DNA from 2 places in the Sanguibacter sp. Z41_6 genome. Region 1 is predicted to be linked to the other one. Evidence: riboswitches for the same ligand, from Rfam matches in the RefSeq annotation. Region 1 holds a riboswitch; the other holds the start of a gene.

Region 1 (4,201 bases):
CCCCGCCCCCGGGCGGAACCTCACCGCGGCCGAGGCGCGCGCCGTCCTGCCCACGGAGCAGGTCAGCGACCACCAGCTCGCCCTGCTCACGCAGGACCACTGGTACGACGCGGACCTCGTGTGGTCCCTCGTCGGCACGCCCCCGACCGAGGCGTTCCGGCTCACCGAGGCCCACCGACGCTGGTACGCCGCGGCGCTGAGCTGAGACCTGCGGCCAGGCCCTGCTCGGCCGTGGGCGCCGCGCGCGTCCGCACGTGTCCCGGGGCCTGAGCCCGCAGGTGGCAGGATGCTCGCCATGACCATCAGCCAGACGCTCGGCGAGGGCGAGCACGTCGTCCTCAACCTGCGCACGCACGCCAAAGCCCTGTTCCGTCCGGCTCTCGTGCTCGTGCTCGCCGTCGCGGCCGTGCTCGCGGCGCTGCTCCTCATCCCGGACAGCGACGCGCAGGGCTGGCTCCAGCTCGCCGTCGGCATCCTCGCGCTCGTCGCCGTCCTCGGCTGGGCGCTCGTGCCGTTCCTGCGGTGGGTGACCTCCCGCTACACCCTCACCAACCGTCGCCTCATCACCCGCAGCGGCATCCTCACGCGTACCGGCCGGGACATCCCGCTCTACCGCATCAACGACGTCACGTACGAGAAGGGGCTGCTCGACCGCATCCTCGGGTGCGGCACGCTCGTCATCTCCGACGCGACCGACAAGGCCGGTGTCGTGCTCCACGACATCCCGAACATCGAGCGCGTCCACGTCCAGCTCGCCGACCTGCTCTTCGCCGCCGACGACGGCACGGACGACGGTGAGCGCCCGCCGGGTGAGCCGCGCCGCGTGAGGCGCTGAGCGCGGCAGCCCGCCCCCGTCGTCGCTAGTGTTGCCCGGTGATCACCGCCGAGGCCCTCAGACCGCGGACCAGCACCATCCTCGTCGCGGACGGGCTCCGGGCGGCCGGGGCGGTGAGCATCGTCGTCGCTGGCGTGTGGCTCGGGTTCGTCGGGGTCGCACTCTTCGCGCTCGTCCTCCTCGGCCTCGTCGTGCCGCGGGCCGTGGGGCTGCCCGGTCCGCTCGACCTGTCGAACGGCGTCGTCCTGCTCGCTGCGGGGTGGATCAGCGCCTTCGACCTGTACACGTCGGTCGGCTGGCTGGACCTCGCCGTGCACCTCGTCGCGAACGGCGTGCTCGCCGTGCTCCTCTACGAGCTGCTCGCCGCGGTCGGGGCGGTACCGCCGGCGCCGGGCCGGGCCGCGCCGGGTCCGGCCGCGCCGCCCGGCAGCACTGTCCTCCGGCGGCCGCGGCTCGGCATCGCCGTGACGACGACCGCGATCGGCATGCTGCTCGCCGTCCTGTGGGAGTTCGGCGAGTGGGCCGGCCACACCTTCGTCGAGGACACGATCAGCGTCGGGTACCAGGACACGCTCGGAGACCTCGCAGCCGGCGGGCTGGGCTCCCTGCTCGCGGGCATCCTGCTCGCACGGGCGCCCCGCCGGTGAGCCTGCGGCTGTCCGTCGTCATCCCGTGCAAGGACGATGCGGAGCTCCTCGCCCGCTGCCTCGAGGCCCTGGCGCGCCAGACGCACCTCGCGGACGAGATCGTCGTCGTCGACAACGCGTCGTCGGACGACAGCGCGGACGTGGCACGGGCTGCAGGCGCTCGCGTCGTCGTCGAGCCCGCCCCCGGGATCCCCGCCGCCGCGTCCGCGGGGTACGACGCCGCGACCGGTGACGTCATCGCCCGGTGCGACGCGGACACGCTGCCGCCGGTCGACTGGTTGGAGCGGGTGCACGCGGCGTTCGTCGACGACCCGCGCCTCGGTGCGCTCACCGGGGCGGGGACGTTCTACGACCTCCCTGGCCTGCGCGGGGTCGCAGCGCGGACCTTCTACATGCGCGGGTACTACTGGGGCATGCACGCCGCCCTCGCCGGGGTGCCGCTGTGGGGATCCAACATGGCGCTGCGCCGGCAGACGTGGGCGCAGGTGAGCGACCAGGTGCACCGCGACGACCCGCTCGTGCACGACGACACCGACCTGAGCTTCCAGCTCCACCCGTCTGTCCGCGTGCGGTACGACCGCGACCTCGTCGTCGGGGTCTCGGGGCGGACCTTCGCCTCCCCCGGGAGCCTGGCACGGCGTTTCCGCTGGGCGTTCCGCACCCTTGCCGTGAACTGGCGGGTCGCCCCGCCGTGGACCCGATGGTCCCGCCGCCTCGCGTCCCAGGACCGACCCACCTGACGTCTCAGCGGATGGACAGTCCTGGACCAGCTGGTGGATGCCGACCTACAGTGGCGACAACCATCCAGAGCGGTCGAGAGTCCTGGCTCGTCGACGCCGCAGCAACCCCCCACAATGGAAGCCTCCTGAGGGTGCGGGTGCTAACGCCAGGTCCGATGGAGATCACCCATGACGGCTTCCGCAGCAGTACCCCCGGCGCACCGCGGTGCGCCCCACGAACGACCCCGGGTCGAGCGACCCACCGTGTCGTTCGAGATCATGCCCCCGCGCAACCCCGACGCGGCACCGAAGTTCTGGGCCACGGCCGAGCGCCTCGTCTCTGCGCGCCCCGACTTCATCTCCGTCACCTACGGCGCCGCCGGCGGTGACCGGGCCACGGCGCGCGCCGTGGTGAGCCGACTCATCCGCGAGACTCCCGTGCTGCCCATCGCACACCTCACGTGCGTGGGGGCGTCCCGGGACAACGTGGCCGAGGTCATCGACGAGTTCCTCGCCGAGGGCGTGCGCAGCTTCCTCGCGCTCCGGGGAGACCCCCCGCGCGACCAGCCCGACTGGCGCCCCAGCCCCGACGGCGTCAACTCCTCGGACGAGCTCGTCGCGCTGCTGCGCGAGGTCGAGGCCTCGCGCTGCGCCGCGGACCCCTCCACCGCGCTGCGGTCCGCCGCGCAGCCGCTGACCATCGCCGTCGCGGCGTTCCCCGGGGGGAACCTCGCCGCAGGGACGAGCCGCGAGCAGGAGGTCCAGCGGCTGCTCGAGAAGCAGCGGGCAGGCGCCGACTTCGCGATGACCCAGCTCTTCTACGAGCCGAGCACGTACATCGACTTCGTGGACGCCGCCCGCAGCGCGGGCGTCACGCTCCCGATCCTCGCGGGGATCCTGCCCATGACCGACCCAGCGCGGCTCGCCCGTGTCGAGACCCTCACCGGCGTCCCCGCCCCGGCAGCCGTCGTCCGCGACCTCGAGAAGGTCAGCGACCCGGCACGCCGCCACACTCTCGGCATCCGCGCCACCGTGGACCTCGCGGACGCCGTCCTCGCAGCCGGAGCCCCGGGCCTGCACATCTACACGTTCAACAAGCACGAAGCCGCACTAGACCTGCTCGAGGGCGTACACCTCGGCGGCGGGCACAGCACCGGAGACGCCTCCGGTGCCGGCTCGGACCTGGCCAGCGGGCCGTGGGTCGGCGCATCCATAGCAGCACTCCACCCGCCTGCGACCCCGGTCGCCGCGCAGAACTCCTAGGGATGACCCCATGACGCACCACGAGCACACCCATGCCCAGAACCGGACGACAAGCCGGACACAACCGACCATTCCCGCCCCGTTCCCGGCGGCAACCATCCTCGGCTACCCGAGGATCGGCCCGCGCCGCGAGCTGAAGAAGGCCGTCGAGGCCTTCTGGGCCGGACGCACCGACGTCGACACCCTCGAGGCGACCGCCGCGGCCCTGCGCAAGCGGACCCGGGACCGCCTCGTCGAGCTCGGCCTGCCCGCCGCAGGAGGCGCCGTCCCCGGCTCGTTCTCCTTCTACGACCAGGTGCTCGACGCCGCCACGACCGTCGGCGCCGTCCCCGCGCGGTTCGCAGGGCTCGCCGACGCCGACGGCCGGCTCGACCTCGCCGGCTACTTCACCGTCGCGCGCGGCGCCGGGGACGACGCTCCCCTCGAGATGACGAAGTGGTTCGACACGAACTACCACTACCTCGTCCCCGAGATCGGCCCGGACACGACGTTCCGGTACGCCAGCGACCGGATCGTCGCCGAGTTCACCGAGGCTCTCGCCGACGGCGTGAGCACCCGTCCCGTGATCGTCGGACCGGTGACGTTCCTCCTCCTGAGCAAGGCGGCCGACGACGCACCCGCCGGGTTCCGGCCGCTGTCGCGGCTCGCCGACCTGCTCCCGGTCTACGCCGAGCTGCTCCGCGCGCTCGCCGCGGCCGGTGCGCAGTGGGTGCAGCTCGACGAGCCGGGCCTCGTCA
Region 2 (4,201 bases), 500 kb from region 1:
CGGACCCGCTCCAGATCGAGGCGCACTGGAGCCGGTCCGCTCAGGCATGGTTCCCTGACGGGCCGTTGTCACCGGGTGTCGCTCTCGTCGTCGTGCACGGGGAGACGGCCGAGTACTGGAAGGGGCCGGGCCGTGTCGCGACGGTGCTCAGCCTGCTCAAGGCGAAGAGGAAGGGTGAGCGCTACGACGGTGGCGAGAACGAGACCGTCCACCTCTGACGGGGCCGTGGCGCCGGAGCGTCACGCTCGAGCGGTGACCCAGTCCCGGAGCCCGGACGCGCTCGGGGTCGCGCCGGCGGACTGCGTGATGGTCGGTGACAGTGCCGCCACCGACGTCGAGGGCGCGCTCGCGGCAGGGTGGGACGCGGTGTGGCTCGACCGGCACCGTTCAGTGCTGGCTGCGCACCGGCGCTATCCCGTCATCAGGTCGCTCGTCGAGCTTCCCGCCCGAGTGCGCGCTCGATGTCCTCGATGAGGTCGAGCGGGTCCTCGAGGCCGACGCTCAGGCGCACGGTCGTCTCCGCGATGCCGACGGCGGCGCGCCCCTCGGGGCCGAGCCGCCGGTGCGTCGTCGTCGCAGGGTGCGTGATGAGGGACTTCGCGTCGCCGAGGTTGTTGGAGATGTCGACGATCTCGAGCGCGTCGAGGAACGCGAACGCGCGCTTCTTGGCGGTGTCCGCATCGGTGCCCTCAGGCACCTCGAGGTCGAACGTCACGACCGTGCCGCCACCGGTCTGCTGCTTCCGGGCGAGCTCGTACTGCGGGTGCGACGGCAGGAACGGGTAGCGCACCCGGCTGATCCCGGGCAGGGTCTCGAGGTGCTCGGCGATGCGCAGCGCCGCGGCGGTCTGGGCATGGACCCGCAGGCTCAGGGTCTCGAGTCCTTTGAGCAGCACCCATGCGTTGAACGGGCTGAGGGACGGCCCGGTGTTGCGGATGAACTTCTGCACCGGCCCGTCGATGTACTCCTTCGAGCCGAGGATCGCGCCGCCGAGGACGCGGCCCTGTCCGTCGATGTGCTTCGTGGCGGAGTAGACGACGACGTCGGCGCCGAGCTCGAACGGCCGCTGCAGCACGGGCGTCGCGAACACGTTGTCGAGCACGACGACGGCTCCCGCGGCGTGGGCCAGCTCGCACACGGCCGCGACGTCGACGATGTCCTGCATGGGGTTGGACGGCGTCTCGAAGAAGACGACGTCCGCCGGGGTGGACAGCGCCGCCTGCCACTGGTCGAGCTCGTGGGCGTCGACGTAGTCGACCGTGATGCCCCAGCCGGCGAAGATCTCGTCGAAGATCACGACGGTGGACCCGAAGAGGGCGCGGGCGGACACGATCCGCGATCCCGAGGTCACGAGCGCCGCGAGGGACGTGAACACCGCGGACATGCCCGTCGCCGTCGCGTAGCAGGCCTCGGCGCCGTCGAGCAGGCGCAGGCGCTCCTCGAACATGTGGACCGTGGGGTTGCCGTAGCGGGAGTAGATGAAGTGGTCGACGTCGCCCGCGAAGGCCGCCTCGGCCTCGGCGCCGCTGGCGTAGACGAATCCCTGGGTGAGGAAGAGCGGCTCGGACGTCTCCTCGAAGTTGCTCCGGACCTGCCCGCCGCGCACGGCGAGCGTCGCGGGACGGAGGTCACGGTCGGTCATGACGGTTCCCCGGTGTACGTCGTCGCGGGCAGACCGCGGCGCACCCAGCCGTTGACGGTCCGCTGACCGTAGGCGTCGGTGTCACCCTCGAATCCCTCGAGGACGTTGTACGACGGTCTGAACCCCGCCTCGGTGGCCCGGGTCGCGGCAGCGACGGAGCGGTGGCCGGAGCGGCACAGGAAGACCACCGGGCGCCCGTCGCCCGGCTCCACACCGACGGCCGCGAGCTCGGCGAGGAAGTCCTCGTTGGGTCCGGCCGGGGTCACCCACTGGACGAACGCGACCTCTCGGTCACCGGGGAGCTCGCTCACGTCGGGCACGCCGATCTGGCGCCACTCACCCTCGGTGCGGACGTCGACGAGGACGGCGGCGGGGTTCTCCGCGAGGAGCGCCCAGGCATCGTGGGGTGTGAGGTCTCCGGCGTAGGTCATGGTCGAGGATCACCCGCGACCCCCGCCGTGAGACAGCCCGTCCAGGATGTAAGACAAATGGGGCTCGCGCGTTGACACGTCCTGAGGCGTTCCGGATCCTTGAGACAGGTCACGAGTGCCAGCAGACAGCCCCGGCTTGCTGGCCGGCAACCCTCCTTCCGCGGTGGGGTGCCCCGGGTGAAGACCTGGCCGACGTCGCCCGACGTCGGCAAGCGCGGGGTCTGGTCGTCGTCATCGCTGGTCCCCCAGGAGTTTTCCGGAGGACCACCATGTCGATCGCCACCACAGGATGTCTGCCCGTCGTCGGGTCCGAGACGCGCGTGCCGCTCGTCGACGGCCGGACCGTCGCGTACGCGAACCTCGACTGCGCCGCCAGCGCGCCGGCGCTGCGCGCCGTCGCCGACCGGGTCGCCGAGGTGCTCCCGCTGTACGCGAGCGTGCACCGCGGTGCCGGGTACCTCTCCCAGGTCTCCACCGCCCTCTACGAGTCGGCCCGCCGGACCATCGGCGAGTTCGTCGGCGCCCGCGAGGACGACGTCACGATCATCACGCGCAACACGACCGACTCCCTCAACCTGCTCGCCGGTTGTGTCCCGACGGACGAGTCCGGGACGCCCGGGCGCGTCCTCGTCCTCGACGTCGAGCACCACGCCAACCTCCTGCCGTGGCAGCGCAGCGCCGGGGGCGCGACCGTCCTCACGGGCGAGTCGTCCGTCGCCGCGACGCTCGAGGCGTTGCGCGCCGAGCTCGCTGCCACGCACTATGCGCTCGTCGCCGTCACCGGTGCCTCGAACGTCACCGGTGAGTCGCTGCCGCTCACCGACCTCGTCCGGATCGCCCACGACGCCGGAGCGCGCGTCGCCCTCGACGGCGCCCAGCTCGTCCCGCACCGCCGCTTCTCGCTCGCGGAGACCGGCGTCGACTACGTCTCCTTCTCCGGGCACAAGACGTACGCGCCCTTCGGGTCCGGCGCGCTCGTCGGACGCCGCGACTGGCTCGACGCCGGTGAGCCGTACCTCGCCGGTGGTGGCGCCGTGCGGCAGGTGGGCCTCGTCGACGTCGAGTGGACGACGGCGCCCGCCCGGCACGAGGCCGGCTCGCCCAACGTCGTCGGCGCCGTCGCGCTCGCGGCGGCCTGCGACGCCCTCGCGTCGGTCCCCGCAGCGGAGCTCGAGGCGCACGAGGCGATCCTGCGCGACCGCCTCGTCACCGGCCTCGGAGCGATCCCGGGCGTCGAGGTCGTGCGTGCCTGGGCCGACGCCGTCGACCCAGTGGGTGTCGTCACCTTCTCCGTCGTGGGACACGACCCCGGCCTCGTCGCGGCGTACCTGTCCGCCGAGCACGGCATCGGCGTGCGCGACGGTCGCTTCTGCGCACACCCGCTCCTGTCCCGCCTCGGGTACGACGCCGGAGCCATCCGCGCGAGCGTCGGCGTCGGGACGGTGCTCGAGGAGGTCGACCGGTTGGTCGGGGCGCTCGCGTCCTACCTCGCCGCCGGTCCGACCGTGCAGTACGAGGTCGTCGACGGCTGCTGGGCCGTCGTGGACGACCCTCGTCCGCTGCCGCAGGTGACCGGTCTCACCGGGCTGGTCGGGACGGCGGCCGCGACGCTCGGCGCGGGCGGGTCGGCGTGCGGTCCGGCGCCGGTGCAGGCGATCGTCGCCGAGCTCGCGAACGCCTGAACCCCGCGACCCGGTGACGCTCCCCGGTGACGCTTCCCGGTGACGCTGCGCGGTCCTAGAAGTCCGGGACCGTGATCGGTGGGATCCTCGGGAGCTCGATCGGCGGCACTGTCGTCGAGGGCTCGTGGAAACCGGGCGGGACCGTCACCGTCTCGCCCGAGGTGTCGCGCTCCTCGTCCCCCCAGGCCCGGGTGGCCTCCTGGAGGCGACCGAACGACGTCACGAGCAGAAGGACGAGCAGCACGGTGGCGGTCAGGGCGAGCACAGCGGCCTGGACACGGCGCCACCACCCGGCCTGGTTCCAGCGCTGAAGGACGGCAGCCTCGGCGGTCGCGGTGAGCGCGACGACGGCGACGATGACACCCAGGGCGGACCGGGCAGCGAGGTCCGCAGGTGGGCCGGCATCGGACAGTGCCACGAGCACGAACGGGACGAGCACGACCGGC

The links. A riboswitch is a leader RNA that binds a small molecule or an ion and turns the genes downstream of it on or off. The one in region 1 is predicted to bind S-adenosylmethionine.
Region 2: linked by a shared signal. The riboswitch ahead of AC54T1_RS01220 (aminotransferase class V-fold PLP-dependent enzyme) and the one ahead of AC54T1_RS03575 (methylenetetrahydrofolate reductase) in region 1 are both predicted to bind S-adenosylmethionine.

The regions. Positions count from the first base shown of each region.
Region 1 is NZ_JCAQIF010000001.1:763,745-767,945, reverse strand. It holds gene AC54T1_RS03595 (NAD-dependent epimerase/dehydratase family protein) at 1-205, shown strand, start outside; gene AC54T1_RS03590 (PH domain-containing protein) at 296-835, shown strand; gene AC54T1_RS03585 (DUF2238 domain-containing protein) at 874-1,482, shown strand; gene AC54T1_RS03580 (glycosyltransferase family 2 protein) at 1,479-2,222, shown strand; SAM riboswitch class I at 2,280-2,384, shown strand; gene AC54T1_RS03575 (methylenetetrahydrofolate reductase) at 2,391-3,464, shown strand; gene metE (5-methyltetrahydropteroyltriglutamate--homocysteine S-methyltransferase) at 3,475-4,201, shown strand, end outside.
Region 2 is NZ_JCAQIF010000001.1:264,188-268,388, reverse strand. It holds gene AC54T1_RS01240 (pyridoxamine 5'-phosphate oxidase family protein) at 1-218, shown strand, start outside; gene AC54T1_RS01235 (HAD family hydrolase) at 133-474, shown strand; gene AC54T1_RS01230 (O-succinylhomoserine sulfhydrylase) at 422-1,642, opposite strand; gene AC54T1_RS01225 (rhodanese-like domain-containing protein) at 1,639-2,073, opposite strand; SAM riboswitch class IV at 2,181-2,294, shown strand; gene AC54T1_RS01220 (aminotransferase class V-fold PLP-dependent enzyme) at 2,343-3,755, shown strand; gene AC54T1_RS01215 (tetratricopeptide repeat protein) at 3,811-4,201, opposite strand, start outside.